One region of the Streptomyces sp. R44 genome, then DNA from elsewhere that is predicted to be linked to it. Evidence: riboswitches for the same ligand, from Rfam matches in the RefSeq annotation. Region 1 holds a riboswitch; each other region holds the start of a gene.
What was found. Region 1 has a riboswitch for cyclic di-AMP ahead of AB5J54_RS39365 (transglycosylase SLT domain-containing protein). Riboswitches for the same ligand answer to the same signal wherever they lie in the genome.
Positions count from the first base shown of each region.

Region 1 (7,424 bases):
AGCACGACCGATGGGCCTCGCGCAGTCACAGCAGCGTTTCCTCGTACGGCAGAAGGTGACGCCGATGGCCAACCGCTATCTGGTGCACACCATGGGCCCGGACGGCGAGGAGGCCGAACTGGTCGCCTTCGCCCACCAGAAGAGGATGGCGCTCAAGGAGCACGTCACCTTCTACACGGACGAGTCACGGCGCCAGGTCCTCTTCACCTTCAAGGCGCGTCAGGTCATCGACCTGGGCGCGACGTACGACGTGGTCGCCGCGTCCGGTACCCGACTGGGCGGCTTCCGGAAGGATTTCGGGGCGTCCCTGCTGCGCAGTACCTGGCACCTGAGCCGGGAGGGCGAGGCGAGGGAGGCCACGGGGCAGGAGCGGAACGAGACGGTGGCGCTGCTGCGGCGGGCCTGGGAGTTCCTGCCCTTCACGGACCTCGTTCCGTTCGTCGTGCCGTACCACTTCGACTTCGCCGAGGGCGGGCGCCCGGTCATGTCGGTCGACAAGCGGTTCGGGATCCGGGACCGGTACGTGCTCGACATAGCCGACCCGGAGCTCGACCGGCGCCTCGCGATAGCCCAGGCCGTGGCGCTCGACGCCCTGCAGTCCCGCTGACCCGTCCGGAGCCGGCCCGCCGACCGGGCCGATCGAGCCGGCTCCGCCGACCGGGGCGGCCCGACTACCCTGGAGAGACGGGCCGGGGGCGGGGCACACCGTTCCTCCCCGGGCCCGAGCCGCGCAGGCGGAAGGGCGGCGGACCATGTTCTTCAGCGATCGCACGGACGCGGGGCGGCAGCTGGCCGCTCTCCTCGACCACCTCAAGGGCCATGACGTCGTGGTCCTCGGGCTTCCACGGGGCGGCGTCCCGGTGGCGGCCGTGGTCGCCGACGCCCTCGACGCGCCGCTCGACATCTGTCTCGTACGGAAGCTCGGGGTGCCCCACCAGCCGGAGCTCGCCATGGGGGCGCTGGGGGAGGGCGGTGTGCGGGTGCTCAACGAGCGGGTGCTTCGGGAGACCCGGGTGGGGGAGCGGGATCTGGCAGCCGTGGAGGAGAAGGAGCACGCCGAGCTCGAACATCGCGCTCAGCGTTACCGGGGCAGCCGGCCGTCCGTGCCCCTCGAAGGGCGGACGGTGGTCGTGGTCGACGACGGGCTGGCCACCGGGGCCACGGCGCTGGCGGCCTGCAGGGTGGTACGGGCCCGGGGCGCGGCGCGGATCGTCCTCGCGGTGCCGGTGGCGCCGCGTGGCTGGACGGCCCGCCTCGGTGGCGAGGCCGACGAGACCGTCAGCGTGCACGCGCCGGAGCTGTTCTTCGCGATCGGGCAGTTCTACCGGGACTTCTCGCAGACCCCGGACGCCGAGGTCATCGCCTGCCTGGACCGGAACAGGGCCGGGCGGGACCCTGTCGTACAGGACACGGACGTCCGGATCCCGGTCGGCGGGGTCACCCTGAGTGGGCGCCTCGCGGTGCCCGAGGACGCGGGCGGCATCGTCCTCTTCGCGCACGGCAGCGGCAGCAGCCGCCACAGCCCGCGGAACCGGGCCGTCGCCGCGGCGCTCAACCGGGCGGGCCTGGGGACGCTGCTCTTCGACCTGCTCACCGAGTCGGAGGCGACCGACCGGGCGCATGTCTTCGACACCCCGCTCCTGGCCGGGCGGCTCGCGGGGGCCACGGAGTGGCTGGCCGCGCGGCCCGAGAGCACGGGGCTGCCGTTCGGGTACTTCGGCGCGAGCACGGGCGCGGCAGCCGCGCTGTGGGCGGCGGGTGATCCCGCGTCCCCGGTGAGCGCCGTCGTCTCACGCGGCGGCCGGCCGGACCTCGCGGCCGAGCACCTGGCCCGGGTGCGCGCTCCGACGCTCCTGGTGGTGGGCGGAGCGGACGCCCTGGTCCTGGATCTCAACCGGCGGGCGCTGGCGCTGCTGCGCTGTGAGAACCGGCTCTCCGTCGTGGGCGGCGCCGGTCACCTCTTCGAGGAGCCGGGTGCCCTGGAGGAGGTGGCTGACCTCGCCACCTCCTGGTTCCAGGAGCACTTCCGGCGGCAGGCGGTCAGTACGCCGAGTTGACGTTGTCGATGGAGCCGTAGCGGTCGGCCGCGTAGTTGCAGGCGGCGGTGATGTTGGCGACCGGGTCGAACAGGTCCATGGACGTGCCGGGCACGTGGTAGGCGAGGAAGGTCGGCTCGATGACCTGGAGCAGGCCCTTCGAGGGGGTGCCTGCGACGGCGTTGGAGTCCCAGAGGTTGATGGCCTGGGGGTTTCCGGAGGACTCGCGCATGACGTTGCGGTAGATCCCGTCGTAGGAGCCGGGGATGCCGTGCTGGCCCATGATGGCCAGCGACTCCCGGATCCAGCCGTCGAGGTTGTCGGCGTAGTTGGTGGCGGCGACCGGGGCGTCCTTGGCGACGGCCGGGGCGGCGGCAGCGGCGGAGGCGCCCGTACCGGTGGCGACGGCGGGGGTGGCCGACCGGTGCGCGGAGCGGTTCGCCCGCTCGGTGGTGGCGGACTTCTTCGCCTTCGCGGGGGCGGTCTTCACGGAATCCCGACGAAGCGTCAGTTCGAGTCCGGGGCGAATGAGTGACGGATTGTCACCCACGACGCTCTTGTTGGCGCGGTAAAGGCTCTTCCAGCCGCCCTGAATTCCCTTCTTGTGGGCGATCAGGGAAAGCGAGTCGCCGCTCACGACGGTGTAGGTGTGCGCTGCGGCCGGGGCGGCGGGAGCCTTGGCGGCGACCGGCGCGGCGGGGGCGGCGAACGTCTGGGCGGCGATCTGCGGGGCGCCGGAGACGGGAGCCGCGTTCGCGAGGGCCGGGGTGATCAGCGGCAGGGTCAGGGCGGCGCCACCGGTGCCGACCAGGGCGAGACCGCGGGAGACGTGGCCGCGGCGGGGGCGGCGGTGCTTACCGTGAGCAGGCATGACGGTTTCCTCTCCGGCGCCTGCGGGGTGAGCTGTCGGGTTCGGACGGGAGATGTCCGGCCGCGCGCACGCGGCTTCACCCCGAGCCGTTCCGGATTCCGGACCGGCGAATTCGTGGGTCCCCCGCTCCTGCCGTCGGGTGAAAAGGGAGGTTTACCGAGCGGCGGCAGGATTGGGCGTTCCGCTCGAATGGAGGTGACCGTAGGCCAGTAATGCGACGGATAACAAGAGGAGTGGATGCCGTGGATCTGGAAATGGATCAGTGAATTCGGTGAATTCAAGATCGATGCCGTCCCGGAGGTGTCGAACTTCCTTGCCCGGTATGGGGTCGGGGGAGGTGTCGCCCAACGGTCGGGCCGAATAAGTGAGTCGCATCACCCGGAGTGTAATGTCCGAATTTGGGGTGTAATTCCGTAGTGGGTAATTAGGGGGGAAATCCCCGCGATGGGGGGGCGGGTGGCGACGCTCCGTGTGGGAGCAAAGGTCGCAAAACCGACATTCGTCTTGAAAGATGGAGGGAGTCGACCCAGGAGCCACCCAGATGCCGCCTTCCACCTCCCTGCTCAGCCCCCACACCCCCGACACGCTCGACACCCCCGACACGCTCGACACCCTCGACCGCGAGGCGGCCGCCCTCTTCGAGAGCGCCACCTGGCAGCGGATCGTCACGGACCTGACCGCCCCCGAGCCGTCACCGCCGGCGGTGGAGGGCTGGCGGGAGCTGCTCAGCGTGCCGGTGGACCGGCTCGTGGCCGACGCGCTCGCCGCCCTGCCCCCGGCGCTGCCCGTCGAGCGCCGCCTTCCGGGGCGTCTCGGAGCCGTGCTGCCGGACCGGCTCCATGCCTGGCGCCGCATCGGACAGACCGAGCTGCGCCCCTCGGTCCACCTCGGCTACGCGCGCCTCGTGCTGACGGAGTGGGGCTGGCAGAACGCCCCGTACAAGCTGCGGGACGCACGCGGCGCCCGGTGTGTCTGCGGTGCCCTGCTCGCCGCCCACCGGCTCGGCTACGGCAGTGCGGACACCATGAACGAGGCGGCCGCCTGGACCATGACCGAGCTGCGGTCGCGCGGCTGGCAGGGGCTGATCGGGCCGTGGAACCGGGCCCCCGGCCGTACGGCCGCCGACGCGGTGGCGCTCCTCGACGCCACGATCCGCCGCGCCGCGCACGCCGGCCGCTGACGACGCGCATGCCGGGCGGCGACCTCAAGGCCGCCGCCCGGCCCGCCGCCCGGCACGCGGGCGAGTGATCAGCCGCTGACGCTCGCGGCTCCGGTCTCGATGTGTCCGGTGTAACGGCGCGACCAGGTTCCGTCGATGTCGGCGAGGATGGTGAAGTCGTACCAGCCGCCGTTGTACGCCACCGCGTTGAAGAAGTCCTCGCGGCTGGAGTTCGCCGGCACCGTGTAGGTCCACGGGCCGTCGGAGCGGTAGGCGTTCGAGCGGATCGTGAAGGTGACGGGACCGGCCGAGGTGTTCGTCATCCTGAACCACAGGGCCGTCTTGCCCGTCCCGGCCTCGGGCGCGAACCGGGCGGCCACCTCGACGGCCTTGCCCGCCTTGGAGGCGTCCCCGATGAAGCGGCGCAGGAAGCGGTTCGGGCCCATCATCGAGATGTCGTACTTCCCGGACCCCGAGCCGAGGCCGATGTTGAAGTAGTCCGTGGCGGTGTCACCGGGATCGACGGTGTACTGCCAGGCGGCCGTGTCCCGGTACTGGTGCGGGTGGATCGAGAAGTGCGCCGACCGCTTGGCCTCCGCACCCTGGTTGGTCATCGAGAACCAGGCCAGGATCTTGCCCGCGGCGCCGAACTCGAAGCGGTCGAGATTGCCGTTGACCTGGTACGGCAGCGCGCGCGCCGGACGGGTGCCGGACTCCTGCGTCGGCAGCGCGTTGTTCTGGGGTGCCGGGTTAGGCAGCGGGCCGCAGGTGGCCTGCCCGATCACCTTCGCCGTCGACGGGAGGTTGGCGGGCACTCCGTACACCGGATGGGCGAAGTCGAAGACCCCGGTGAGGTCGCCCGTGACCTTCCGCCGCCAGGCGCTGATGTTGGGGCAGGTGGCCGGGGTGCCGAGCGCCGCCGTCCAGGTCTCCATGAAACGCAGCACCGAGGTGTGGTCGAAGACCTCGGAGCTCACCCAGCCACCCCGGGTCCACGGGGACATGACAATCATCGGGACGCGGAAGCCCAGGCCGATCGGCACGCCGTCGAGGTACTCGCCCGCGGTCCCCGGAGGGGCGACCGGCGGCGGCACGTGGTCGAAGAAGCCGTCGTTCTCGTCGTAGTTGAGGAACAGCACCGTCGAGTCGAACACCTCGGCGTTCGCGGCCAGCGCGCGGTAGACGAGGTCGACGAAGTGGGCCCCGTCCCCCGGCGGGGCGTACGGGTGCTCCGAGAAGGCCTCGCTCGCGACCACCCACGACACCTGCGGCAGGGTGCCCGCGACGACGTCGGCGCGGATCGCCGCGGCGATGTCGTCCGGCGTCGAGCCGGTCACCTTCGGGACCGAGGCCATGCCGCGGTCGTGGAGCGGGTCCCCGGGCTTCGCGTCGGTGAACTTCTTGAAGTACGCGAGGCCGTTGTCGCCGTAGTTGTCCTGGGCGTTCTGGTAGACCTTCCAGCTCACCCCGGCGCGCTGGAGGGCCTCGGCGTACGACTCCCAGGTGAGGCCCGACTCGTCGCCGCCGTCCTTGCTGGAGCCGTCGATCTTCCCGCTCCACAGGAACGTGCGGTTGGGGCCCGTGGCGCTGAGCGTGGAGCAGAAGTACGCGTCGCAGATCGTGTAGTTGTCGGCGAGCGCGTAGTGGAACGGGATGTCCCCGCGGTCGAGGTGGCCGAGCGTCCGGGTGTTGCCCACGCCCGTGACCCAGTTGTCGAGCCGTCCCTTGTTCCATGCGGCGTGCTGCGAGGTCCAGCTGTGCGGCAGGTCGCCGTTGCACTGTGCGAGGGTCTCGCCGTCGACGCCACCGGCGGGCGGGGTGTCGCTGAGCTTCCAGGGGTACTGGCGGCCGCCCCAGTTGGGCTGGTTGAACATGCCCCAGCCGCCGGGCAGGTTGCCCGCGGCGCGGTCGCCGAAGCCCCGCACGCCCTTCAGGGTGCCGAAGTAGTGGTCGAAGCTGCGGTTCTCCTGCATGAGGATCACCACGTGCTTCACGTCCGTCAGGGTGCCGGTCGCGGTGCTCGAGGCGGCGGACGCCTGGACCGGAGGCAGCGCGGCCCCCGCCATGAGCCCCGCGCCGATTCCGACGAATCCCCTGCGGCTGATGGGAATCATGCCCCGCCTCTCCTGTCACCATGTGCCCCGGTGGCACGTCGGAGACATGATGAGGGAGGTGAGCTTAAAGGTATACAGCCGCGCGGTAATTAGTGCGTGAACACGAAGAGGCACGGTGATACAAGGCTATGGATTGGTCCACCGATAGACCAATGAGATCAGATGATGGTGCCTCCGCCTCGACCCGTGAGAGCCGCGTCCGTCTGCCGGTAGAGGCCGGTCTCGGTGGTGTCGGACCTGGAAGGGTGTGCTTGTTTCTGCTTGAATAAGTGAGTCTTCAAGCATCTTCCATCATTATCGCGCACCCTTCTTGCAAGGAGATCGGCATGACCACCACTCGCACCGCCGTGGAGATCGCCTCCCAGCCGGCGACCTGGCGCCAGGCCGCCCGGACCCTGTCCCAGCACGTCGCGGCCCTGCCCCGACGCGGCGAGCGGGTCGCGGTGATCGGCTGCGGCACCTCCTGGTTCATGGCCCTCGCCTACGCGGAGCTGCGCGAGTCCGGCGGCCACGGCGAGACCGACGCGTTCGCGGCCTCCGAGTTCCCCTACGGCCGCCGCTACGACCGGGTCGTGGCCATCACCCGTTCCGGAACCACCAGCGAGGTCCTCGCCGTCCTGTCCCGGCTGCGCGGCACGGTCCCCACCGGCGCGATCACGGCCGACCCCACGACCCCCGTGATGGACCTCGCCGACGAGGTCGCCGTCCTCGACTTCGCCGACGAGGAGTCCGTCGTCCAGACCCGCTTCGCGACCACCGTGCTCGCCCTCTTCCGCGCGCACCTGGAGTCCGAGGAAGCCCTCCCGGAGGGACTCGGCAGCGTCGAGGGCGCCGCCCGGGACGCCGAGCGGGCCGTCACCTCCCCGCTCGACGAGAGCGTGCGCACGGCCGAGCAGTTCACCTTCCTCGGCACCGGCTGGACCTACGGACTCGCCCTGGAAGCAGGCCTGAAGATGCGCGAGGCGGCCGGCGCCTGGACCGAGGCGTACCCGGCGATGGAGTACCGCCACGGCCCGATCAGCATCACCGGCCCCGGCCGGGTGACCTGGGGCTTCGGCGCCCTGCCCACCGGACTCGCCGACGACGTGCGCAAGGTCGGCGGCACCCTCGTCGAGAGCGACCTCGACCCGCTGGCCGACCTCGTGCGCGCCCAGCGCCTCGCCGTCGCCGTCGCCGAGGCCCAGGGCCTGAACCCGGACACGCCCCGGAACCTGACCCGTTCCGTCGTCCTCGCCGACGTCCAT
Region 1 is NZ_CP163444.1:8,528,266-8,535,689, forward strand. It holds gene AB5J54_RS39355 (hypothetical protein) at 11-607, shown strand; gene AB5J54_RS39360 (phosphoribosyltransferase family protein) at 753-2,057, shown strand; gene AB5J54_RS39365 (transglycosylase SLT domain-containing protein) at 2,041-2,907, opposite strand; cyclic di-AMP (ydaO/yuaA leader) riboswitch at 2,912-3,096, opposite strand; gene AB5J54_RS39370 (hypothetical protein) at 3,449-4,087, shown strand; gene AB5J54_RS39375 (phosphocholine-specific phospholipase C) at 4,156-6,180, opposite strand; gene AB5J54_RS39380 (SIS domain-containing protein) at 6,507-7,424, shown strand, end outside.

Region 2 (7,424 bases), 1.4 Mb from region 1:
TCGCTCTACGCGCACATACCGTTCTGCGAGGTCCGCTGCGGCTTCTGCAACCTCTTCACCCGGATCGGCGCCCCGGACGAGCTGACCACCCGCTACCTCGACGCCCTCGACCGCCAGGCGACCGCCGTCCGCGAGGCCCTCGGCGACGCGGCACCGGTGCGGTTCGCCACGGCCGCGTTCGGCGGCGGCACGCCCACCTTCCTCACCGCCGCCGAGCTGGAGCGGCTCTGCGACATCGCCGAGAAGCGGATGGGCGTGGACCTGCGCGCGGTGCCGCTCTCCGTGGAGACCTCGCCGGCGACCGCGACCGCCGACCGGCTCGCGCTCCTCGCGGACCGGGGCGCGACCCGGCTCAGCATCGGCGTGCAGAGCTTCGTGGAGGCCGAGGCGAGGGCCGCCGTCCGGCCGCAGCACCGCGCGGACGTCGAGGCGGCGCTCGGCCGGATCCGTGACACCGGCGTGCCCGTGCTCAACATCGACCTGATCTACGGGATCGACGGTCAGACGGAGCGGTCCTGGCGGGTCTCGCTCGACGCGGCCCTCGCCTGGAAGCCCGAGGAGCTGTACCTCTATCCGCTGTACGTGCGCCCGCTGACCGGTCTCGGCCGGCTCCAGGATCCGGCGGCCGCCGACCGGGAGTGGGACGAGCGGCGGCTACGCCTCTACCGGTACGGCCGGGACCATCTCCTCGCCCACGGCTACGAGCAGGTGTCGATGCGGATGTTCCGCCGCGTGGACGCCGCTCCCGCGGGCCCGGACGACTACGCCTGCCAGACGGACGGCATGATCGGCCTGGGCTGCGGCGCCCGCTCGTACACCTCGGCCCTGCACTACTCCTTCGACTACGCCGTCGACATGCGGGAGATCCGCTCGATCATCGACGCGTACACGGAGACGGAGGACTTCTCCCGCGCGGAGGTGGGCCGGGCGGTGGACGGGGACGAGGCCCGTCGCCGTCATCTCCTCCAGTCGCTGCTCCAGGCCGAGGGCATGCCGGTCGCCGGGTACGAGGAGCGGTTCGGGTCCTCGCCGTTCGCGGACTTCGGCCCGGAGCTCGCCCGGTTCGCGGAGTACGGCTGGCTGGCGGACGCCCCGGCGGGGCTGCTGCGGCTTTCGCCCGAGGGGCTCGCGCACTCGGACGGGCTCGGCCCCGAGCTGTTCTCCCCCTCCGTGGCGGCCGCGATGGCCGCGTACGAAGCGAAGTAGGGGGCGGCCGTGGATCTCACCCTGCTCTACCGGGGCCCGCTCTCCTCCTGCGATTTCGACTGCCCGTACTGTCCCTTCGCCAAGCGCCGGGACAGCCGGGAGCAGCTGCGCGCGGACCGGGCGGCGCTGGAACGGTTCACCGGCTGGGCCGCGGCGCAGACCGGGGACCGGCTGCGGATCCTCTTCACCCCGTGGGGCGAGGGCCTGGTCCGCTCCTGGTACCGGCGGGCGCTGGTCGAGCTGTCGCGGCTCCCCCAGGTGGAGCGGGTGGCGATCCAGACCAATCTGAGCTGCCGGACGGAGTGGCTGGCCGAGGCGGACCCGGAGAGCGTGGCGCTCTGGTGCACGTACCACCCGGGGCAGACTCCGTACGAGCGGTTCCTCACGAAGTGCCGGGAGCTCACCCGGCGGAACGTCCGCTACAGCGTCGGGGTGGTCGGTCTTCCGGAGCACCGGGAGGAGGCCCGCCGGCTGCGGGCGGCGCTGCCGCCGCACGTCTACCTCTGGGTGAACGCGGCCGAGGGCCACACGTACACCGACGCGGAGGCCGAGGGCTGGACGGAGCTCGACCCGCTGTTCCCGTACAGCCGGCATCCGCACCGCTCGGCGGGGCTGCCCTGCCGCACCGGTGAATCGGTGATCTCGGTGGACGGCGAGGGGACGGTGCGGCGCTGCCACTTCGTCAGGGCCGAGCTGGGGAACCTGTACGACGGCTCGTACCGTGCCGCCCTGCGTCCCCGCGCCTGCCCCCTCGCCGTCTGCGACTGCCACATCGGCTACGTCCACCTGGAGACGCTGCCGCTGTACGACGTGTTCGCCGGCGGGGTCCTGGAGCGGATCCCCGCCGCCGTACCGTCCGCTACAGGGGCATGAGGTCGGGGCGCTTGGCCTCGACGTGGTCGCCGGAGCTCTCGCCGCGCAGCCGGCGCCCGATCCACGGCACCAGGTACTCCCTGGCCCAGTGGATGTCGTCGCGGCGCACCTCGAGCGTGCCGCGCGGCGGGACCGGCGGCCAGGGCTGGTCGGGGTCGGCGGGCACCGGCATGCCGAGGACCTGGGCGGCGCGCAGGGCGACGCGGGTGTGTCCCTCGGGCGAGAGGTGCAGCCGGTCGTCGTCCCAGGCACGGCGGTCCTGGACGGACTTCAGCGACCACAGGTCGAGGACCGGGCAGTCGTAGCGGTCCGCGATGGCCCGGACGTGTCCGTTGTACGTGGCGATCTTGCCGCGCAGGTGCTTGAGCAGGGTCACGTCACGGGTGTCGAAGCCGGTGGTCACCATGACGGTGCCGACGGCGGAGGTGAGGTCGGCGACGGCGCGCTCGAAGCGCTCGGCCACCTCGTCGGGGTCCGTCCCGGGGCGGATGATGTCGTTGCCGCCTGCGCAGAAGGTCACCAGGTCGGGGGCGAGTTCCTTCGCCCGGGGGACCTGTTCCGCCACGATCTGGTCGAGAAGGCGCCCGCGTACGGCCAGGTTGGCGTAGCGGAAGTCGTCGTGCTCCGGCAGCTGGTCGGCGAGCAGGACCGCGAAGCGGTCCGCCCAGCCGACGTACGTCCCGTCGGGCCCGGGGTCTCCGACGCCCTCGGTGAAGCTGTCACCGATCGCCGCGTACGACCCGAATGCGTTCTTGTCTGTTGATCTCGAATCGTCTGCCACGGGAGCACATTTTTCCCCTTCGGGTGTGACCTACGCGACCGTAAGGAGGGGTTGACGCCGGGTGACATATGCCACCGATAAAGATTCCGCCAAGCCGGAATACGCCGGAAGCCCGGCACGTACGTGCCGGGCTCCCTGATGACGAGGGCATGTTGACGTGGGGTCAGATGCTCACGCCGTGCGACCGCAGCGCGGCCAGCGGGTCGATGTCGGAGCCGTACTCCGGCCCGGTGCGCATCTCGAAGTGCAGGTGCGGGCCGGTCACGTTGCCGGTCGCGCCGGAGAGGCCGATCTGCTCGCCGCCGGTGACGGTCTGGCCGGCGGAGACGGAGATCGAGGAGAGGTGGGCGTACTGCGAGAAGGTGCCGTCGGCGTGCTGGATGACGACCTGGTTGCCGTACGCGCCGCCGTCGCCGGCGGAGTAGACGGTGCCGGGGCCGACCGCGACGACGGTGGTGCCGGTGGAGGCGATGAAGTCGACACCGGTGTGGTAGCCGGAGGACCACATGGAGCCCGCGGCGCGGTACGGGGTGCTGATGCCGCCGCTGACCGGGGCGACCCAGCCGGAGGAGGAGGTCGTGCCGGCCGACGAGGAGGACGACGAAGAGGAGGAGGTGGTCGCGGCGGCCGGGGCCGAGGAGCGCTCGCTGCCGCGGGAGGCGCGCTGGGTGTCGCCGTTCTTGCCGGCGCTCTGCGTGCTCTTGTGCGTGGCCTTCGGGTGGGCCTTCCCGGTGCCCTTGGCGCCGAGGGTGAGCTTCATGCCGGGCAGGATCAGCGAGGGGTTCTCGCCGATGACCTGGCGGTTGTCCTGGTAGAGCTTCTGCCAGCCGCCGACGAGGTGGTGCTCGGCGGCGATCTTCGACAGGTAGTCGCCTCGGACGACGGAGTACGTCTTCGGCGCGGCCTTCGCCTGGACGGCGGGCGCGGCCTTCGTCTGGGCGACGGCGTGGACGGGAGCGGCGGCCGGGGCGGCCTGCTCGGCGGCGTGGGCGCCGGTGGCTCCGAGGAGCGGGAGGGCGACGACGGCGCCGCCGGTGCCGGCGGCGGCGATGCCACGGGTCAGGCGGTTGACCTTGGGGCGGCGGTGCTTACCCTTCGCGGGCATGGCGAATTCCTCTCCGTCGCCTGCGAGGTGAGCTGTCGGGTTCGGACTGGAGATGTCCGGCCGCGTTCTCACGCGACTTCACCCCGAGCCGTCCTTCTTCGAGGGATCGGCGTACTTACCTGGGTCCCCCGCTCCTGCCTTGTACGGGTGAGTGCGGATTCCGGGCGGTGGCAGGATTCGGCGGTCCGACCGGAGTGAGCGCGACGCTAGACGAGGGGGGTCGGCGTGAACAAGCCACGATTTTCAAGTGCTCGCGAATCGCGTGATATCCGGCCTGATATCCGGTCACCCTCCGTGGATGACGGCCCCTCGATCTCCTTTTCCCGGGGGGTATTTGGAAAAGACGATCAGGCACGGTCCGTCACGGTTATGACGCTGCTCACGCGCCGATCCCCATCTCCCCTGCAACCGGGGCGGGTTACCCCGAACACCTCAATACGGACAGATCACCCATTCCCGTCCGAGGGGGTGCGTGTTCCGGCCCCCACCCGAGATGATTGCCCCAGGAACCGATCTACAGAACAGGAGCAGCCGTGACGCAGCAGCTGCCGCAGGTCCCGCCCGCCGAAGCCGACGAGCCCGAGCTGACGGAGGTCCGCAACTTCCGGGACGTGGGTGGCCTGCCGACGACGGACGGGCGCGCCGTCCGCGCCGGCCGCCTCTTCCGCAGCGGCCACCTCGCGCACGCGACGGAGGACGACGCCGCCTTCCTCGCCTCGCTGGGCCTGCACACCGTCTTCGACTTCCGGAACGAGGCGGACCGGAAGTACGAGGGCACGGACGTCGAGCTGCCCGGCGTGCGGAACGTGAACATACCGTTCAGCGACCCGGCCGACGGCAAGGAGTTCTGGCGACTGGTGCGCGAGGGCGAGATCACGCAGCTGCGGGAGATCCTCGGCGACGGCAAGGCGGCCGCCCGGATGTCCGATTCGTACCGCAGGAACGTGCTGGAGCGGACCGCGGAGCACAGCCGGCTTCTGCACTCCATGGCCGAGGAGAGCGTCCCGGCCCTGCTGCACTGCGCGGCCGGCAAGGACCGGGCCGGGGTCGCCATCGCGATCACCCTGCTCGCGGTCGGGGTCGAGCGGGAGGCCATCGAGGCCGACTACGTGAAGTCGAACGCCCCGCACCGCCGCTACAACCTGCGCCGCAGCTCCACCTCCCCGGACGCGATGTCGCCCGAGGTGATGGAGCTGCTCAGCCCGCTCTTCGACGCGCGGGTGGAGTATCTGCGGGCCGCGTTCGACACGATCGAGACGACCTGGGGATCGGTGGACGCCTATCTCTCCGAGGGCCTGAAGCTGGCCCCGGAGACCCGCGAGCGGCTGCGGGAGCGGTTCCTCACCGAGGCGTAGCCACGGCTACTGGTTCTGCCCGCCCAGCATGAAGAGCAGGTAGAGGAAACCGGCGAAGAGGTGGCCGGCGATCAGATAGGCGAAGAGACGGAGCACGAGCCCCTTGGGGAACTTGCCTTCACCGCGCTCCTCGCCGGTGACCGGTACGGACTTCTCGGACATATCGGTCCTTTCCTGAAGAATCGTCATGGAGCATCAGCGCCGATGCGGGGTCCCGTCGCCGAGGCACAGCTCGGCGGCGGGGCTCTGCATCAGGGTGTGGACGAAGAGCAGCTCGGCCCCGCCGGGTGTGGCGGCGCCGATCCGGTGCGGGGTGAGCGAGTCGAAGTGCGCGCTGTCCCCGGGATCGAGCACATGGACGGCCTCGCCGAGCGCGAGCCGCACCCGCCCCTCCAGGACGTGGATCCACTCCTCGCCGGGGTGGACGCGCACGATGTCCGCCCGGGTGGCGTACGGCACGTGGACCCGCAGGCACTGGAGGGCGCGCCCGGCACCGCCCGCCTGGCGGTAGATCCAGCCGTCGGCCTCGACGGGCTCGGAGCGGCCGGCCCGGACGACGGGGTCGCGTTCGGGGGGCGTCTCGCCCAGGAGCTCGGAGACCGTCGTACCGTAGATACGGGACAGGACGAGCAGCATCGGCAGCGAGGGCTGCCGGTTGCCGGTCTCCAGGCGCGAGAGGTGGGCCGGCGAGAGACCGGCCCGCTGGGCGGCGGCCTCCAGGGTGAGTCCCCGGCGGCGGCGCAGGGCCCGCAGCTGGGGGGCGACCTCGGGCAGGACGTCGGGGGTGACGGGGTCCGGGGAGGTGTCCCCGGGGACGTGGTCCATGCGTCCATTCCGCCAGGATCATGCCTCTGAGGCAAGTTTCTTGCCTCAGAGGCAAAACCCTTCAGCGAGATCCGGTCAGCGCTGCGCGACCGCCTGCTTGACCAGCGTCTTCCCGAAGTCCCACATCAGCCCGCCGCCGCCGTGGGCGTCGTCCATGACCGCCGTGAAGGCGGTGACGAACCGGTCCACGTCGCCCTCGTCGATGATCAGCGGCGGGATCAGCTTGATCACCTCCAGGTGGTCCCCGGAGACCTGCGTGAGGATCCGGTGCCGCTGGAGCAGCGGGACGACGACCATCTGGGCGAAGAGGCCCTTGCGGGCCGCCTGGAGCATCGTCCAGCGCCCGCGCAGCCCGAGCGAGGAGGGCCGCCCGAACTCGATCCCGATCATCAGGCCGCGCCCGCGGATCTCGTGCAGCAGCTCGTACCGGGGTACGAGCTCCTTCAGCCGGCCCGACAGCAGCTCGCCGATCCGGCGCGCGTGGGCGACGGTGCCCTCGTCCTCCATGACCGAGAGGACGGCGAGCCCGGCGGCCATGGCCTGCGCGTTCGATCCGAAGCTGGCCGAGTGGACCAGGACCCGGTCCATCGACGAGTAGACCTTCTTGAAGATCCAGTCCTTGCCGAGGGTGGCGCCGACCGGCACATAGCCGCCGGAGAGCGCCTTGGCGACGCAGACCAGGTCCGGCTCGACGCCCTCCTCGTGCTGGTAGGCGTAGAAGTCGCCGGTCCTGCCGAGGCCCGTCTGCACCTCGTCCGCGATGAGCAGCGCGCCGTGCCGGTGAAGCAGCTCCTGGGCACCCCTGAGGAAGCCCGGCGGTGCCTCGTGGACGCCCTTGCCCTGGATGGGCTCGACGACGAAGGCGGCCACGTCGCCCTTCCGCAGCTCCCGCTCCAGCGCCCCGAGATCACCCAGCGGGATCGCCGTGTCCGGCAGGAGCGGGTCGAAGCCCTCCCGGAAGCCCTGCTCGCCGTTGACGGAGAGGGAGCCGGTGGTGAGCCCGTGGAAGGCGTGGTGGCAGTAGAGGACCCTCGGCCGCCCGGTGGCGTACCGGGCGAACTTGAGGGCGGTCTCCACGGCCTCGGTGCCGCTGTTGCCGAAGAAGACCCGGTCGAGGTGCGGGCTGTGGGCGAGCAGCCGCTCGGCGAGGAGTCCCGGCAGCGGCTGGCAGTCGAAGCGGGTGAGGTCGGCGAGCTGGGCGTCCAGGACGTCGTGGAGGGCCTTGCGGACGACGGGGTGGTGCCGTCCGAGGCCCATCACGCCGAAACCGGCGAGCATG
Region 2 is NZ_CP163444.1:7,083,208-7,090,631, reverse strand. It holds gene AB5J54_RS33165 (STM4012 family radical SAM protein) at 1-1,206, shown strand, start outside; gene AB5J54_RS33160 (STM4011 family radical SAM protein) at 1,216-2,079, shown strand; gene AB5J54_RS33155 (SGNH/GDSL hydrolase family protein) at 2,066-2,860, opposite strand; gene AB5J54_RS33150 (peptidoglycan DD-metalloendopeptidase family protein) at 3,024-3,965, opposite strand; cyclic di-AMP (ydaO/yuaA leader) riboswitch at 3,970-4,142, opposite strand; gene AB5J54_RS33145 (tyrosine-protein phosphatase) at 4,499-5,320, shown strand; gene AB5J54_RS33140 (DUF6126 family protein) at 5,327-5,482, opposite strand; gene AB5J54_RS33135 (helix-turn-helix domain-containing protein) at 5,516-6,145, opposite strand; gene AB5J54_RS33130 (aspartate aminotransferase family protein) at 6,221-7,424, opposite strand, start outside.
Region 2: it holds a riboswitch for cyclic di-AMP, as region 1 does, so the genes downstream of both, AB5J54_RS33150 (peptidoglycan DD-metalloendopeptidase family protein) here and AB5J54_RS39365 (transglycosylase SLT domain-containing protein) in region 1, are expected to answer to the same signal.

Region 3 (7,424 bases), 2.1 Mb from region 1:
CGTACTACGCCCCGAACAACGCCGTGCTGTCCGTCGTCGGCGACATCGACCCGGTGCAGACGCTCGCCTGGGTCGAGAAGTACTTCGGCTCCATCCCCGCCCACGACGGCAAGCCCGAGCCGCGCCCCGGCGACCTGCCCGAGGTCATCGGCGAGCAGCTGCGCGAGGTCGTCGAGGAGGAGGTCCCGGCGCGCGCGCTGATGGCCGCCTACCGGCTGCCGCACGACGGCACGCGCGCGGCGGACGCCGCCGACCTGGCCCTGACGGTCCTGGGCGGCGGGGAGTCCTCCCGCCTGCACAACCGTCTGGTCCGCCGCGACCGTACGGCCGTCGCCGCCGGCTTCGGCCTGCTGCGGCTCGCCGGCGCGCCCTCGCTCGGCTGGCTGGACGTCAAGACCTCCGGAGGCGTCGAGGTCCCGCAGATCGAGGCGGCCGTCGACGAGGAGCTCGCCCGGTTCGCCGCCGAGGGCCCCACGCCCGAGGAGATGGAGCGCGCGCAGGCCCAGTTGGAGCGCGAGTGGCTGGACCGGCTCGGCACCGTCGCGGGCCGCGCCGACGAACTGTGCCGGTTCGCCGTGCTGTTCGGTGACCCGCAGCTCGCCCTGACCGCCGTCGACCGCGTCCTGGACATCACCGCCGAGGAGGTGCAGGCGGTCGCCGCGGCCAAGCTGCGCCCCGACAACCGCGCGGTGCTCGTCTACGAGCCCCTGGCGACCGAGCAGACCGCCGACGGCGACGACCACGAAGAGGGAGCGGACCAGTGACCGACGCCGCCGCGTCTTTGACGAGCATGGACTTCCACCCGCAGCCCCAGCCGGGCACCGCGAAGCCGTGGGCCTTCCCGGCCCCGGACCGGGGGAAGCTGGACAACGGTCTGACGGTGCTCACCAGCCACCGTCCCGGCCAGCAGGTCGTCGCCGTGGAGATCTTCCTGCCGGCCCCGCTGGACGCCGAGCCCGCCGGTCTCGACGGTGTCGCGACCATCATGGCCCGCGCGCTCTCCGAGGGCACCGACGAGCACAGCGCCGAGGAGTTCGCGGCCGAGCTGGAGCGCTGCGGCGCCACGCTCGACGCGCACGCCGACCACCCGGGCGTACGGGTCTCCCTGGAGGTCCCGGTCTCCCGGCTGCCCAAGGCGCTCGGCCTGCTCTCCGAGGCCCTGATCGCCCCGGCGTTCCTCGACACCGAGGTCGAGCGGCTCGTGCGCAACCGTCTCGACGAGATCCCGCACGAGACGGCCAACCCGGCCCGCCGCGCCGCGAAGCAGCTCTCCAAGGAGCTGTTCCCGGCCGAGTCCCGGATGTCCCGGCCGCGCCAGGGCACCGAGGAGACCGTCGCCGCGATCGACGCCGCCGCCGTCCGCGCCTTCTTCGAGGCGCATGTCCGGCCCGGCACGGCCACCGCCGTGGTCGTCGGCGACCTGACCGGCGTCGACCTCGACAAGGTCCTCGCCGAGACGCTGGGCGCCTGGACCGGTGAGCCCGCCGAGCCGCTCCCGATGCCGTCGATCACCGCCGACGACACCGGACGGGTCGTCATCGTGGACCGTCCCGGCGCCGTGCAGACGCAGCTGCTCATCGGCCGGATCGGCCCCGACCGGCACGACCGCGTCTGGCCGGCCCAGGTCCTCGGCACGTACTGCCTCGGCGGCACCCTGACCTCGCGTCTGGACCGGGTCCTGCGCGAGGAGAAGGGCTACACGTACGGCGTGCGGGCCTTCGGCCAGGTGCTCCGCTCGGACGCCGAGGGGAACGGCGCCTCGATGCTCGCCATCAGCGGGTCCGTCGACACCCCCAACACCGGCCCGGCACTCGACGACCTGTGGAAGGTGCTGCGCACGCTGGCCGCCGAGGGCCTCACCGACGCCGAGCGCGAGACGGCCGTGCAGAACCTGGTGGGCGTGGCGCCCCTCAAGTACGAGACGGCCGCCTCCGTCGCCGGGACGCTCGCCGACCAGGTGGAGCAGCACCTCCCGGACGACTTCCAGGCCCAGTTGTACGCGCGCCTGGCCGAGACCGGCACGGTCGAGGCGACGGCCGCGGTGGTCAGCGCCTTCCCGGTGGACCGGCTCGTCACCGTGCTCGTCGGCGACGCGGCGCAGATCGCGGAGCCGGTGCGCGCTCTCGGCATCGGTGAAGTGACCGTCGTGACGGGCTGATTCCGGCTCCCGGACGACAACAGGAGGGCCCCGACGGCATAGTTCGTCGGGGTCCTCCGCTTTGTCCGTATTGCCTGCAAGGATGATCGTTTGCCCTGTGGCATGTCTTACAAAAGGCGTGTCCGGTTGGTGATTGAAAGACGATCCGCATAGCGTCGGGGCGACTGTTCGTCAGTTGCACGTGCCGCACCCGCGGCATCGGACAGTCATCGCCGAGTCCCCGTCAGGCGCGAGCCTGGGGAGCCGGGGACCCACACGTAGTCCCTGGGGTGAATCGGGCGCCTTCGTCTCGACGGAGGGGCTCGTAGGAGACCTTCCTGCTCCGAACCCGTCAGCTAACCCGGTAGGCGAGAAGGAAGGAAAGGACCAGCCCCTTCATGGCGTTCACCCGTGCCACCGGGAAGCATCGTGGTCCGAGCCGGATGGCGCGCCGCAGCGCGGGCATCGCCGGCGTCGCGACCATCGCCACCACCGGCGTCATCGGAACCCTCGCCTCCCCGGCGCTCGCCGCCGACACGGACAAGCACTCCCTCGAGGACACCGGCCTCACCCAGGTCATCACCGAGGACTCCCTCGTCGACCCGATCAACGCCCAGGCCGCCGCCCAGGAGCAGGAGGCCGACGAGGCCATCGCCAAGGCGAAGGCCAAGGCCGAGGCGAAGCGCAAGGCCGAGGCCCGCGCCAAGGAGATCCGCCTGGAGCGCGAGCGCGCCGCCCGCGAGGCCGAGCGCCGCCGCCTGGCCTCCTTCCAGCTCCCCGTCGCCGGCTCGTACGTCTCCACCGGCTACAAGACCGGCGGCTCGCTCTGGTCCTCCGGCAGCCACTCCGGCGTCGACTTCCACGCCGCCTACGGCACCCGGGTCGTCTCCGTCGGCTCCGGCACCGTCGTCGAGGCCGGCTGGGGCGGCGCGTACGGCAACAACATCGTGATCCGGATGAGCGACGGCACGTACACCCAGTACGGTCACCTCTCCTCCATCGGGGTCTACGTCGGCCAGACCGTCGAGCCGGGCCAGCAGATAGGCGTCTCGGGCTCGTCCGGCAACTCCACCGGCCCGCACCTCCACTTCGAGGCGCGCACGAGCCCCGAGTACGGCTCGGACATCAACCCCGTCGCGTACCTCCGCGCCCGCGGCGTCAACGTCTGACCGACCCGCCGCGCACCGCGTCGCAAAAGCCCCGGCTCGTACTGAGCCGGGGCTTTTCGCTGACCAAAAGACATCCATGGATTCCGCTGGGGCATCGGAAATTCCGGCGCGCTGCAATAGAGTCGCAGATCGGGCGCAGAACAGGCGCCGACGGAATTGACTCGCGCGGACCAAGGCGGAGGTCGGACATGCGCATTCCCGCGCACTCGGTATGCACGGCGATCCGGGACGACATCGTCTCCGGCGTGTTCGAGCGGGGCAGCCGGCTGACCGAGGAGCAGCTCGCCCGCCGGTACGGGGTCTCCCGCGTCCCGGTCCGCGAGGCGCTGCGCACCCTGGAGTCCGAGGGCTTCGTCGTCACCCGTCGCCACGCGGGTGCCCATGTCGCCGAGCCGACCGAGCAGGAGGCGGCCGATCTGCTGGACATGCGGGCGCTGCTCGAACCGCTGGGGGCCGCACGGGCGGCGCAGCGGCGCACGGAGGCCCATCTCAAGGTGCTGCGCGGCCTGGTCAGGCTGGGGCAGGAGCGGGCCAGGCGCGGGCAGGGCGAGGATCTGCGCTCGCTCGGCGGCTGGTTCCACGAGACGCTGGCGCAGGCCTCCGGGAGCCCGGCCCTGACGGCGCTGCTCACCCAGCTGCGGCACAAGATCGCCTGGACGTACGTGGTGGACCAGCCCGTCCAGCCGGTGGAGGCCTGGGCCGAGCACGGCGCGATCGTGGACGCCGTGGCACGCGGGGACGCCGAGCGGGCGAGGTCGCTGACCGCGCTGCACGCGGAGCGTTCGATGGTGCTGCACCGGCTCAAAAGTCCGGGGCGCGGCGGTGTGAGTGTTTCGCAACATGCCGTCAACACGGCGAGTGCCCGGAATTAACACGCACGCCGTATACAAAGAATAGGCATTCGGCCGCGTCTTTTGTGCTGCCCGGAAATAGATGCGGGGGAATGCGAATGGCCGTGGCCGCCGGAATTTCGGCGGCCACGGCCATTCGGGGAACGGGGCGAGGGTCAGACGGTCTCGGGGAGCTCGTCCAGGCCCTCGGCGACCAGCTTCGCCAGGCGGTCGAGCGCGGCCTCGGCGCCGTCGGCCTCCGAAGCGAGAACGATCTCCTCGCCGCCCTGCGCGCCCAGACCGAGCACCGCGAGCATGGAGGCGGCGTTCACGGGGGTGCCGTCGGACTTGGCGATCGTCACCGGCACGCCGGAAGCCGTGGCGGCACGGACGAAGATGGACGCGGGGCGGGCGTGCAGGCCCTCGGCCCAGCCGACGTTGACGCGGCGCTCAGCCATGGTGTTGCCCTTCAAGTCTCAAGCGGGTTGTCTAGACCAGTCTCTCACGGGTTGCGCGGTGCTCACACCGACCTGCGGCCCGGGAAGGACCATCCTTCGCCCCGGACCGGACCGTCCGTCGGCCCTTCCCAGCTTGCAACACCTTGCGTCTCGCATGCCCACCCCGCGACCGGTGCCACAGTCGTGTCGCGGCCGTAGGCTGACCCCATGCAGAGCGCGTCGGAGCAGTCGGAAGCGGCGGAACCACCGGCACCACCGGCGCGGCCGGGCCCAGCGGAGCACGCCTACCCCGACCACTGGGAGGCGGACGTCGTGCTCCGCGACGGCGGCACCGCGCGCATCAGGCCCATCACCGCCGACGACGCCGACCGGCTCGTCAGCTTCTACGAGCAGGTCTCGGACGAGTCGAAGTACTACCGCTTCTTCGCGCCCTACCCGCGGCTGTCCGCCAAGGACGTCCACCGCTTCACCCACCACGACTTCGTGGACCGGGTCGGACTCGCGGCGACCGTCGGCGGCGAGTTCATCGCCACCGTCCGCTACGACCGCATCAACGCCCAGGGGCTGCCCGCCTCGGCCCCCGCCGACGAGGCCGAGGTCGCCTTCCTCGTCCAGGACGCGCACCAGGGCCGGGGCGTCGCCTCCGCCCTCCTCGAACACATCGCGGCGGTCGCGCGCGAGCGGGACATCCGGCGCTTCGCCGCCGAGGTGCTCCCCGCCAACACCAAGATGATCAAGGTCTTCACCGACGCGGGCTACACCCAGAAGCGCAGCTTCGAGGACGGCTCCGTCCGGCTCCACCTCGACCTCGAACCGACCGACCGCTCCCTCGCCGTCCAGCGCGCCCGGGAACAGCGCGCCGAGGCCCACTCCGTGCAGCGCCTCCTCACCCCCGGATCCGTCGCCGTCGTCGGCGCCGGACGCGCACCGGGCGGCGTCGGCCGGACCGTCCTCCGCAACCTCCTCGGCGCCGGTTTCACGGGACGGGTGTACGCGGTGAACGCCGCGCTCACCGGGGAGACCGAGCTCGACGGCGTCCCCGCCCACCCCTCCGTCGGTGCCATCGGCGAACCCGTGGACCTGGCCGTCGTCGCCGTCCCCGCCGAACGGGTGCCCGAGGCCGTCGCGGACTGCGGCGAACACGGGGTGCGCGGCCTCGTCGTCCTCTCCGCCGGATACGCCGAGAGCGGGGCCGCCGGCCGCGAGCGCCAGCGTGAGCTCGTACGGCAGGCCCGCTCGTACGGCATGCGGATCATCGGCCCCAACGCCTTCGGGATCATCAACACCGCCGAGGACGTCCGGCTCAACGCCTCGCTCGCGCCGCAGATGCCGGCCGCGGGGCGGATCGGGCTCTTCACCCAGTCCGGCGCCATCGGGATCGCCCTCCTCGCCGGACTGCACCGGCGGGGAGCCGGGCTCTCCTCCTTCATCTCGGCCGGCAACCGCGCCGACGTCTCCGGCAACGACTTCCTCCAGCACTGGTACGACGACCCCGGCACCGACGTCGTCCTCCTCTACCTGGAATCCATCGGCAACCCCCGGAAGTTCACCCGGCTCGCCCGCCGCACCGCCGCCGTCAAGCCGGTCGTGGTCGTCAAGGGCGCCCGGCACAGCGGCAGCGCCCCGCCCGGCCACCGGGTGCCGGTCACCCGCATCCCGCACGCCACGGTCTCCGCGCTGCTCCGCCAGGCCGGGGTGATCCGCGTCGACACCGTCACCGAACTCGTCGACGCCGGACTGCTCCTCGCCGCCCAGCCGCTGCCCGCCGGGCCCCGGGTCGCGATCCTCGGCAACTCCGAGTCGCTCGGCCTCCTCACGTACGACGCCTGCCTGACCGAGGGGCTGCGCCCGCTGCGGCCGCTCGACCTGACGACGGCGGCCGTCCCGGCGGACTTCCGGGACGCGCTCGCGGCGGCGCTCGCGGACGACACCTCCGACGCGGTCGTCGTCACCGCGATCCCCTGGGTCGGGGAGGACGGGGCCACCGAGTTCGGCGACGGCGAGGTGCTGGCCGCCGCCCTCCGCGAGGCCGTCGCCTCCGCCCCCGCTCCGACGAAGCCGGTCGTCGTCGTCCACGTGGAGATGGGCGGCCTCGCGGAGGCCCTCGCGGTGGCGACGAGCACCCGGCCGACGGCACCGGGGCGCGGAGCGGTCACCTCGCCCCCGACCCGCGCGGCCGCTCCCGCCGCGGCCACCGCTCCCGTACCGGACGGCCGGGGAACCACCCCCGATCGAGAACCCACCGTCCCCGCCCAGCAGGCCACCATCCCCGCCTACCCCGCCGCCGAGCGCGCCGTGCGCGCCCTGGCCGAGGCCGTGCGGTACGGGCAGTGGCGGCGGCAGGCCGCGGAGCCCGGGCGGGTGCCCGAGTACGAGGACATCGACGAGGCCGGCGCCGCCGCGCTCATCGAGGGGGTCCTCGGTACCGACGACGTCGACGCCCGCGGTGTGACCCTCGACACCGAGGAGGCGGGGGCGCTGCTCGCCCGGTACGGGATCACCGTCCGGCCGACCCTCCCCGCGCCCACGCCCGACGCGGCCGTCGCGGCCGCCGGCCGGCTCGGCTACCCCGTCGCGCTCAAGACGACCGCGCCCCACCTCCGCCACCGCCCGGACCTGGGCGGCGTCCGGCTCGACCTCGCCACAGAGGAGCAGCTCCGCACGGCGTACGCCGAGCTGACCGAGGTCCTCGGCAAGCCGGAGGAGCTCCAGCCGGTCGTCCAGGCGATGGTGCCCCGGGGCGTCGACACCGTGGTCCGCTCCGCGATCGACCCGGCCGTCGGCGCCGTCCTCTCCTTCGGCCTCTCGGGCGCGGCCTCCGAACTGCTCG
Region 3 is NZ_CP163444.1:6,381,201-6,388,624, forward strand. It holds gene AB5J54_RS29680 (M16 family metallopeptidase) at 1-764, shown strand, start outside; gene AB5J54_RS29685 (M16 family metallopeptidase) at 761-2,158, shown strand; cyclic di-AMP (ydaO/yuaA leader) riboswitch at 2,359-2,523, shown strand; gene AB5J54_RS29690 (M23 family metallopeptidase) at 2,536-3,306, shown strand; gene AB5J54_RS29695 (GntR family transcriptional regulator) at 3,495-4,178, shown strand; gene AB5J54_RS29700 (HPr family phosphocarrier protein) at 4,313-4,594, opposite strand; gene AB5J54_RS29705 (GNAT family N-acetyltransferase) at 4,802-7,424, shown strand, end outside.
Region 3: it holds a riboswitch for cyclic di-AMP, as region 1 does, so the genes downstream of both, AB5J54_RS29690 (M23 family metallopeptidase) here and AB5J54_RS39365 (transglycosylase SLT domain-containing protein) in region 1, are expected to answer to the same signal.

Region 4 (7,424 bases), 3.9 Mb from region 1:
TCGTCGCCGGCTGGCTGGCCCGGACGCGGCCGCGCGGGACCCGGATCGCGGCCGTCTTCCCGGACGGGCCGCAGCGGTACTTCGACACCGTCTTCAACGACGAGTTCTGCGCGGCGCACGGGCTGCTCGACGGACCCGTACGGGAGGACCCGGTGGCCTACGTCTCCGACGAGACGGTCAGCGGGTGGACCCGACGGGTCCTGGAGCGCGCCAAGTGACGACGGCCACGGCCCCCGCCAAGGGGGGCATCTGGAAGCAGAGCCGCACCTTCGATCCGGCCGTCCGGCTGCTCTTCCTCAACCAGCTCACCATCAACCTCGGCTTCTACATGCTCATGCCCTACCTGGCCGCGCACCTCGCGGACGGGCTCGGCATGGCCGCCTGGGCCGTCGGGCTCGTCCTCGGCGCCCGGAACCTCTCCCAGCAGGGCATGTTCCTGGTCGGCGGGGCGCTCGCCGACCGGCTCGGCTTCAAGCCGCTCATCGTGGCCGGCTGCGCGCTGCGGACGGTCGGCTTCGGGGCGCTCGCCTTCGCGCAGTCGTTGCCGATGCTGATCGCCGCCTCGCTCGCGACCGGCCTCGCGGGAGCGCTCTTCAACCCCGCCGTGCGGGCCTGTCTCGCGGCGGAGGCGGGGGAGGAGCGCCGCGTGGAGGCCTTCGCGCTGTTCAACACGTACTACCAGGCGGGCATTCTGCTCGGGCCGCTCGTCGGGGTGGCCCTGACGGGGGTGTCGTTCCGGCTGACGTGCGTGGTCGCGGCCGTGCTGTTCGCCGGCCTGACCCTGGTACAGCTCCGGCATCTGCCCGTACGGGTCTCCTCGGGTGCCGGTGGGAAGGGGGAGCGGGGGCAGTTCCGTACCGTGCTCGCGCACCGGACCTTCTGGCTCTTCTCGCTCGCCATGACCGGCTCGTACGTGCTGTCCTTCCAGGTCTATCTGGCGCTGCCGCTCGCGGCGGGCGGTACGGCCGCGACGACCGCGCTGTTCGCGGTGTCGGCGCTCGTCGCGCTCGCCGGGCAGCTGCGGATCACGGCCTGGTGCCGGCGCCGCCTCAGCCGGGAGCGGTGCCTCGTCCTCGGGCTCGCCCTGATGGGCGGGGCGTTCCTGGTCCCGGCCGTCCTGGGGCGCGGCCTGGTGGGGCTGCTGTTGTGCGCGGCGGTCCTGGCCGTCGCGAACGCGGTGCTCTACCCGTACGAGATGGACACCGTCGTCGCCCTGTCCCGGGGGCGCTGGGTGGCCACCCACTACGGGCTCTACAACACCGTGTGCGGGGTCGGGATCACCCTCGGGAACCTGGGGACGGGCGCGCTCCTCGACGTCACCGGCTGGTCGGCGGTGCCGTGGCTGGTGCTGTGCGCGGTCGGCCTGGTGTGCGCGGCGGCGATGGCGCTGCTCGCACGCGGCGGGCGGCTGGCGGAGGCGGCGGGCCCGGTCCCGGTCCAGGGGGCTCCCGGCTGAGCCCGTACGGGGGCGGGTCTGCCGGCCGGCCCCCGTACGCCACTCGGCCCCACGGGAGTCGCCGCCCCGTCCGGCGGCGGCCACCCTGGGAGGGCGCGGTGCGGACCGCGGCCGGTCGGACCGGGCAGGAGAGCACAGGTGGGGCACCCCCTAGGAACGGCGGGCGGAGGGCGGCGGAGCGGCGACGGCCGCCCCGCGTACGGAGGCGCCCGGCGGTTCATCCGGGCGCTGCCCCCGCTGGTCATCGTGGGCGGTGTCGTCTTCGACGTGGCGACACCGCCCGCGTACACGGCGGCGCCGCTCTTCTCCGCCGCCCCGCTGATCGCCGCGCCCTTCTTCTCCATGCTGACCACGCTGCTCACGGGGATCGCCGCCGTCCTCGCCTCCGTCGGGCTGCACCTCTACAACGGCACCGCCGACGAGATCCCCGCCCTCACCGAGACCCTGACCGTCGTCACCGTCTCCGCGCTCGCGCTCCTCATCAACCGGGTCGTGCGCCGCAGCGGCGAGCGGCTCGCCTCGGCGCGGGTCATCGCGGAGACCGCGCAGAAGGCGGTGCTGCCGATGCCCGCCGAGCGGATCGGCGGGCTGCAGTGCGCGGCGCGGTACGAGGCGGCGCAGGCGGACGCGTTCATCGGCGGCGACCTGTTCGCCGTCCAGGACACCCCGCACGGGGTGCGGCTCGTGGTCGGGGACGTCCGGGGCAAGGGGCTGGACGCCGTCGAGGCCGTCGCCGTCGTCATCGGCGCCTTCCGGGAGGCGGCCGAGCAGGAGCGGAACCTGGAGGGCGTGGCGCAGCGCCTCGAACGGGCCCTCGCCCGGGAGGGCACCCGCCGGGACGACCTCGACTCCTTCGAGGGGTTCACCACGGCCGTCCTGGCCGAGATCCCGCGCGGCGACGGGGGCGGGACCTTCGACGGCTTCGTACGGGTCGTCAACCGCGGGCACCCGCCGCCGCTGATGCTGTACGGGGACGGGCGCGTGGACCCGCTGGAACCGGGCGAGGCGGCGCTGCCGCTCGGGATGGGGGAGCTGGCCGCGTGGCCGGACCGGGCCGAGGCGCGGCCGTTCCCGGCGGGCGCGACGCTGCTCTTCTACACGGACGGCCTCTCGGAGGCGCGGAACGCGCGGGGCGTCTTCTACGATCCGGCGGCCCGGCTCGCCGGACGGATCTTCCCCGGGCCCGAGGAGCTGCTCGACGCGCTCGTGGACGACGTACGGCTCCACACGGGCGGCGGGTCGACCGACGACATGGCGCTGCTCGCGGTGAGCCGGCCGGCGACGGGGCAGCCGGAGCGGCGCCGGACGATGCCGGTGGTGCCGCCGGGCGGGGGCGGTCACCAGGCGTAGTCGAAGGGTGCCACTGCGATAACAATTGACATAACGTCAGATCGCGGGGGTTTGGCGACCCCGTCCTGAACGGGGGTCAAGTCGGACCATTACCTCCCAATTCAATGAATGATCAAGAAGGACGGCTTGGAATCGGGACCCCCTGTCTATTAACGTTCGATAACGCAGCGCGGTCGTCCCAGCCGTCGCAAGAGGCGGCACCGTGCGCACGCGCCGAATCCTGAAAAGGAACCGGGGAACCACCACTTGGGGTGAATCGGGCCCCTTCGCACCCGTGCGAGCGAGCCCGTAGGAGACCTTCCTGCTCCGAACCCGTCAGCTAACCCGGTAGGCGAGACGGAAGGAAAGGAGCGCGCCCCCGTGGCGTCCAACACCCCCGCACCCGAAGCCCCCTTCGATGCCTTCGGTGGCGGTGCGGGTCCCGCCGCCCCGGACACCGAGTGGAACCCCACCGAGGGCTCCCTCCGCGCCGAGAGCCGCTCCGGCGGCCGGCACCGGGTCGTCAAGCAGCGCTCCAACTTCGCCCGCTCCTCCACCGTCCTCGGCGTCGGCGTGATCGCCGCCGTCGGCGCGGGCGGCCTCGCCACCGCGCAGGAGAAGCCCCCGGTGGCCATATCGCTGCCGGACCTCCCCGACCTGAACCTGCCCGACGCCCACGACCTCCCCGGCGTCGGCGACCTCCTCCCCGAGGAGCACAGCGAGCCCGTCAGTGAGGCCCGCGCCAACCCGAACCCGCTCACCTCCGCCACGTACACCACCGCGGCCGACGAGCGCACCGAGCAGGCCGCCTCCGCCCCCGCCGCGGGCGAGGCCCTGCGCGCCCGCATCCTCCAGCAGGCCGAGCAGCAGCAGGCCTCCGCCGACGCCGCCGAGCTCGCCGCGGCGGAGAAGGCGGCGGCCGAGAAGGCCGCCGCGGAGGCCGCGGCCAAGGAGGCGGCCGCGGAGAAGGCCGCCGCCGACGCGAAGGCGAAGGCCGAGGCGGAAGCCAAGGCCAAGGCGGAGGCGGAGGCCAGGGCGAAGGCCGAGGCGGCCGCCGAGGCCGAGCGCCTCGCCCAGCTCGCCGCCAGCTACTCGCTGCCGGTCTCCTCGTACACCCTCACCGCCACCTACATGCAGTCCGGCTCGATGTGGTCCTCCGGCTACCACACCGGCCTCGACTTCGCCGCCCCCACGGGCACCCCGCTCAAGGCGGTCCACGGCGCGACCGTCAAGTCCGCGGGCTGGTCCGGCTCCTACGGCTACCGGATCGTCCTGGAGCTGGAGGACGGCACCGAGGTCTGGTACTGCCACCTCTCGTCCATGCTGGTCAGCGCCGGCCAGACCGTGTCCACCGGCGAGACCATCGGCCGCGTCGGCGCCACCGGCAACGTCACCGGCGCCCACCTCCACATGGAGGTCCACACCGCCGGCGGCGACGGCATCGACCCGGCGGCCTGGCTCCGCTCCAAGGGCCTCAGCCTCTGAACGGACCCGGAATAGGCCCGGCGGCCGGAGCGGTTGATCGACGCATGACCTCCCTCCGCCCGCTGGGCAGCTCCGACCTGCACGTCTTCCCCGTCGCCCTGGGCGGCAACGTCTTCGGCTGGACCGCCGACGAGGCCGAGTCCTTCGCCGTCCTCGACGCCTACGCCGCCGCCGGCGGCAACCTCGTCGACTCCGCCGACGTCTACTCCGCGTGGGCCGAGGGCAACGAGGGCGGCGAGTCCGAGACCGTCATCGGCCGCTGGCTCGCCTCCCGGGGCAACCGCTCCGACATCGTCGTCGCCACCAAGGTCGGCGCCCACCCCCACTTCAAGGGCCTCTCCGCCACCACCATCAAGGCGGGTGCGGAGGAGTCCCTGCGCCGCCTCGGCACCGACCACATCGACCTCTACTACACGCACTTCGACGACGAGTCCGTCCCGGTCGAGGAGATCGTCACCGCCCTCGACCAGCTGGTGAAGGACGGCAAGGTGCGGGCCGTCGCCGCCTCCAACATCTCCCCGGAGCGGCTGCGCGCCTCCCTCGACTTCGCCGAGGCCGAAGGCCTCACCCGGTACGTCGCCCTCCAGCCGCACTACAACCTGGTCTCCCGCGACACCTACGAGGGTCCCCTCCTGGAGACCGTCGAGCAGGCCGGGCTCTCGGCCGTCCCGTACTACGGGCTCGCGGCCGGCTTCCTCACCGGCAAGTACCGTCCCGGTGCCGCCGTCGACAGCGCCCGCGCCGCCGGGGCCGGCCGCCACCTGGACACGGAGCGCGGACGGGCCGTGCTCTCCGCCCTCGACACGGTCGCCGAGGCGCACGAGGCGGAGCTCGCCACCGTCGCCCTCGCCTGGCTCGCCGCCCGGCCCACCGTCGCCGCGCCGATCGCCTCGGCCCGCACGGTCGAACAGCTCCCGGCGCTGGTGGCGGCCGCCGACCTGAAGCTGACGGAGGCCGAGCTGACGCTCCTGACCGAGGCCTCCGAGGTCTGACCGGCTAACTGCGGTACGGGTTGTAGCCGTCGTAGTCCAGGTACTGCGGCGGCGCCCAGGCCCGGCCCGTCGCCCGCGCCGCGTACGTGAGGGCCGGGGAGGCGACCGCGCGGCGCTGCCACAGATGGTGCAGCAGCTCCTGCTCCCGGGCCGGGAAATCGGGTCCCGCCGTGCCGCGCCGGGCCCGGTCCCGCAGGAACGCCAGGGTCGTCGCGAAGGACTCGTACTCGCCGACCGCCCGCGCGGCGGGCTGGCCGTACGTCCGCGCGGCGAACGAGCGGGCCAGCTGCCGGGCGCGCATCGAGGACAGCGCGAGCGGCTCGGTGGGGGCGAGCCAGCCGGCCGCCGCGTACGCCGGGAGCTCCCCGGATATCGTGCGCAGCTCCCGCTGCCGGCTCCACACCGCCAGCCAGGTCAGCAGGCCGAAGGCCGGGACCATGAGCGCCCCGTACACCGCGTAGAAGGCCAGCGGGCCGCCGAAGGTGGCCGAGCCGTTCCAGGCGGCGTGCAGGCCCATGGCGAGCAGCAGCCCGGCGAGCGGCAACAGCACCCGGCGCAGCCGCTTCCCGCGCGGGGCGAGGGCGGCGAAGCCGAAGCCGATGCCGGTGAGCACGGTGAAGAGGGGGTGCGCGAACGGCGACATCACGACCCGTACGAAGAAGGTCGCGGCGGTCACCGAACCCAGGCCGGAGGAGCCGAACTCCTGGTCCTCGCCGAAGGCGTTGCCGAGATAGAGGATGTTCTCGGTGAAGGCGAAGCCGGTCGCGGTGAACCCGGCGACGACGACGCCGTCGACGAGGCCGCCGAAGTCCTTCCTGCGGAAGAGGAAGAGCAGCAGGATCGCGGCGGCCTTCGCGCTCTCCTCCACCACCGGGGCGATGACGGTGGCCCCGAGGGTGTCGGCGGAGTCGGGATCGGCCGTCGCGGTGGCGATCCAGCGGACCGCGAAGGAGTTCGCCAGGATCGCGACGAGGGCGGCGGCGAAGGCGCCCCAGGCGAACGCGAACAGCATGTTCTTCCAGGGGCCGGGCTCGACCCGGTCGAGCCAGCGGAACGCCGACATCAGCAGCGGTACGGGAAGCACGGCGAGGCCCAGGCCGACGAGGAAGCCCTGCGTGCCGGTCTGCTCGCGGACCAGCGCCAGGATGACCAGGGCGCAGAGCGCGAGCAGCGTCACGACGGCGATCGCGCGGACCAGCCGGCTGCGCCAGAAGGCGCGGCGCGGCCGGTAGCGCCACTGCGATCGGTCGGCGGCGGCGGGGAAGGCCGGCTCCTCGGTGTCCCGGTGCGGGACGGGAGCGGTGTACGGCGGGGCGCCGGCGGCGGGGTTCGACACGTGATCGACCCTAACGACCGGCACGGACAGCCGGGTCACTTCCTCCGGAACAGCAGATCGTGCACGACGTGACCCTTGTCGAGTCCCTGGCCCTCGAAGCGGGTGAGGGGCCGGAAGTCGGGGCGGGGCGCGTAGCCGCCGTCGGCCTGGGTGTTCTCGTAGTCCGGATGCGCGGAGAGCACCTCCAGCATCTGTACGGCGTACTCCTCCCAGTCCGTGGCGCAGTGGAGCACGGCTCCGGGCTTCATCCGGGGCGCGAGAAGGCTGAGGAACTCGGGCTGGATGAGGCGGCGCTTGTGGTGGCGGGCCTTGGGCCAGGGGTCCGGGAAGTAGACCCGGCAGCCGTCGAGCGACGCGTCGCCGAGCATCTCGCGGAGCAGGATGATCGCGTCGCCGTTGGCGACGCGGACGTTGGTGAGGCCGTTGCGGTCGGCGAGGCCGAGGAGGTTGCCCTGGCCGGGCGTGTGCACGTCCACGGCGAGGATCCCGGTGCCGGGATCGGCGGCGGCCATCTGGGCGGTGGCCTCGCCCATGCCGAACCCGATCTCGAGGACGACGGGCAGGCCGTCGAACATCTCGTCCAGATCGAGGACCTGCTTGCCGTCGATGTCGAGCCCCCAGTCGGGCCACCGCTTCAGCATGGCCTCGGCCTGGCCGTACGTGACACGGCTGCGGCGCGGCTGGAAGCTGCGGATCCGCCGCTCGTGGTGGGCGCCGGCGGGATCGGGCATGGGCCCCTCGCCGGGGGCGAACATCCGACTGCCGCGACGTGCGACGGAGGGTGCGGGCTCGGCGACGGGCTGCGGCCCGTTCTCAATCTGCTCAG
Region 4 is NZ_CP163444.1:4,587,072-4,594,495, forward strand. It holds gene AB5J54_RS21340 (PLP-dependent cysteine synthase family protein) at 1-218, shown strand, start outside; gene AB5J54_RS21345 (MFS transporter) at 215-1,456, shown strand; gene AB5J54_RS21350 (PP2C family protein-serine/threonine phosphatase) at 1,595-2,806, shown strand; cyclic di-AMP (ydaO/yuaA leader) riboswitch at 3,008-3,155, shown strand; gene AB5J54_RS21355 (M23 family metallopeptidase) at 3,167-4,270, shown strand; gene AB5J54_RS21360 (aldo/keto reductase) at 4,315-5,262, shown strand; gene AB5J54_RS21365 (PrsW family intramembrane metalloprotease) at 5,267-6,598, opposite strand; gene trmB (tRNA (guanosine(46)-N7)-methyltransferase TrmB) at 6,634-7,353, opposite strand.
Region 4: it holds a riboswitch for cyclic di-AMP, as region 1 does, so the genes downstream of both, AB5J54_RS21355 (M23 family metallopeptidase) here and AB5J54_RS39365 (transglycosylase SLT domain-containing protein) in region 1, are expected to answer to the same signal.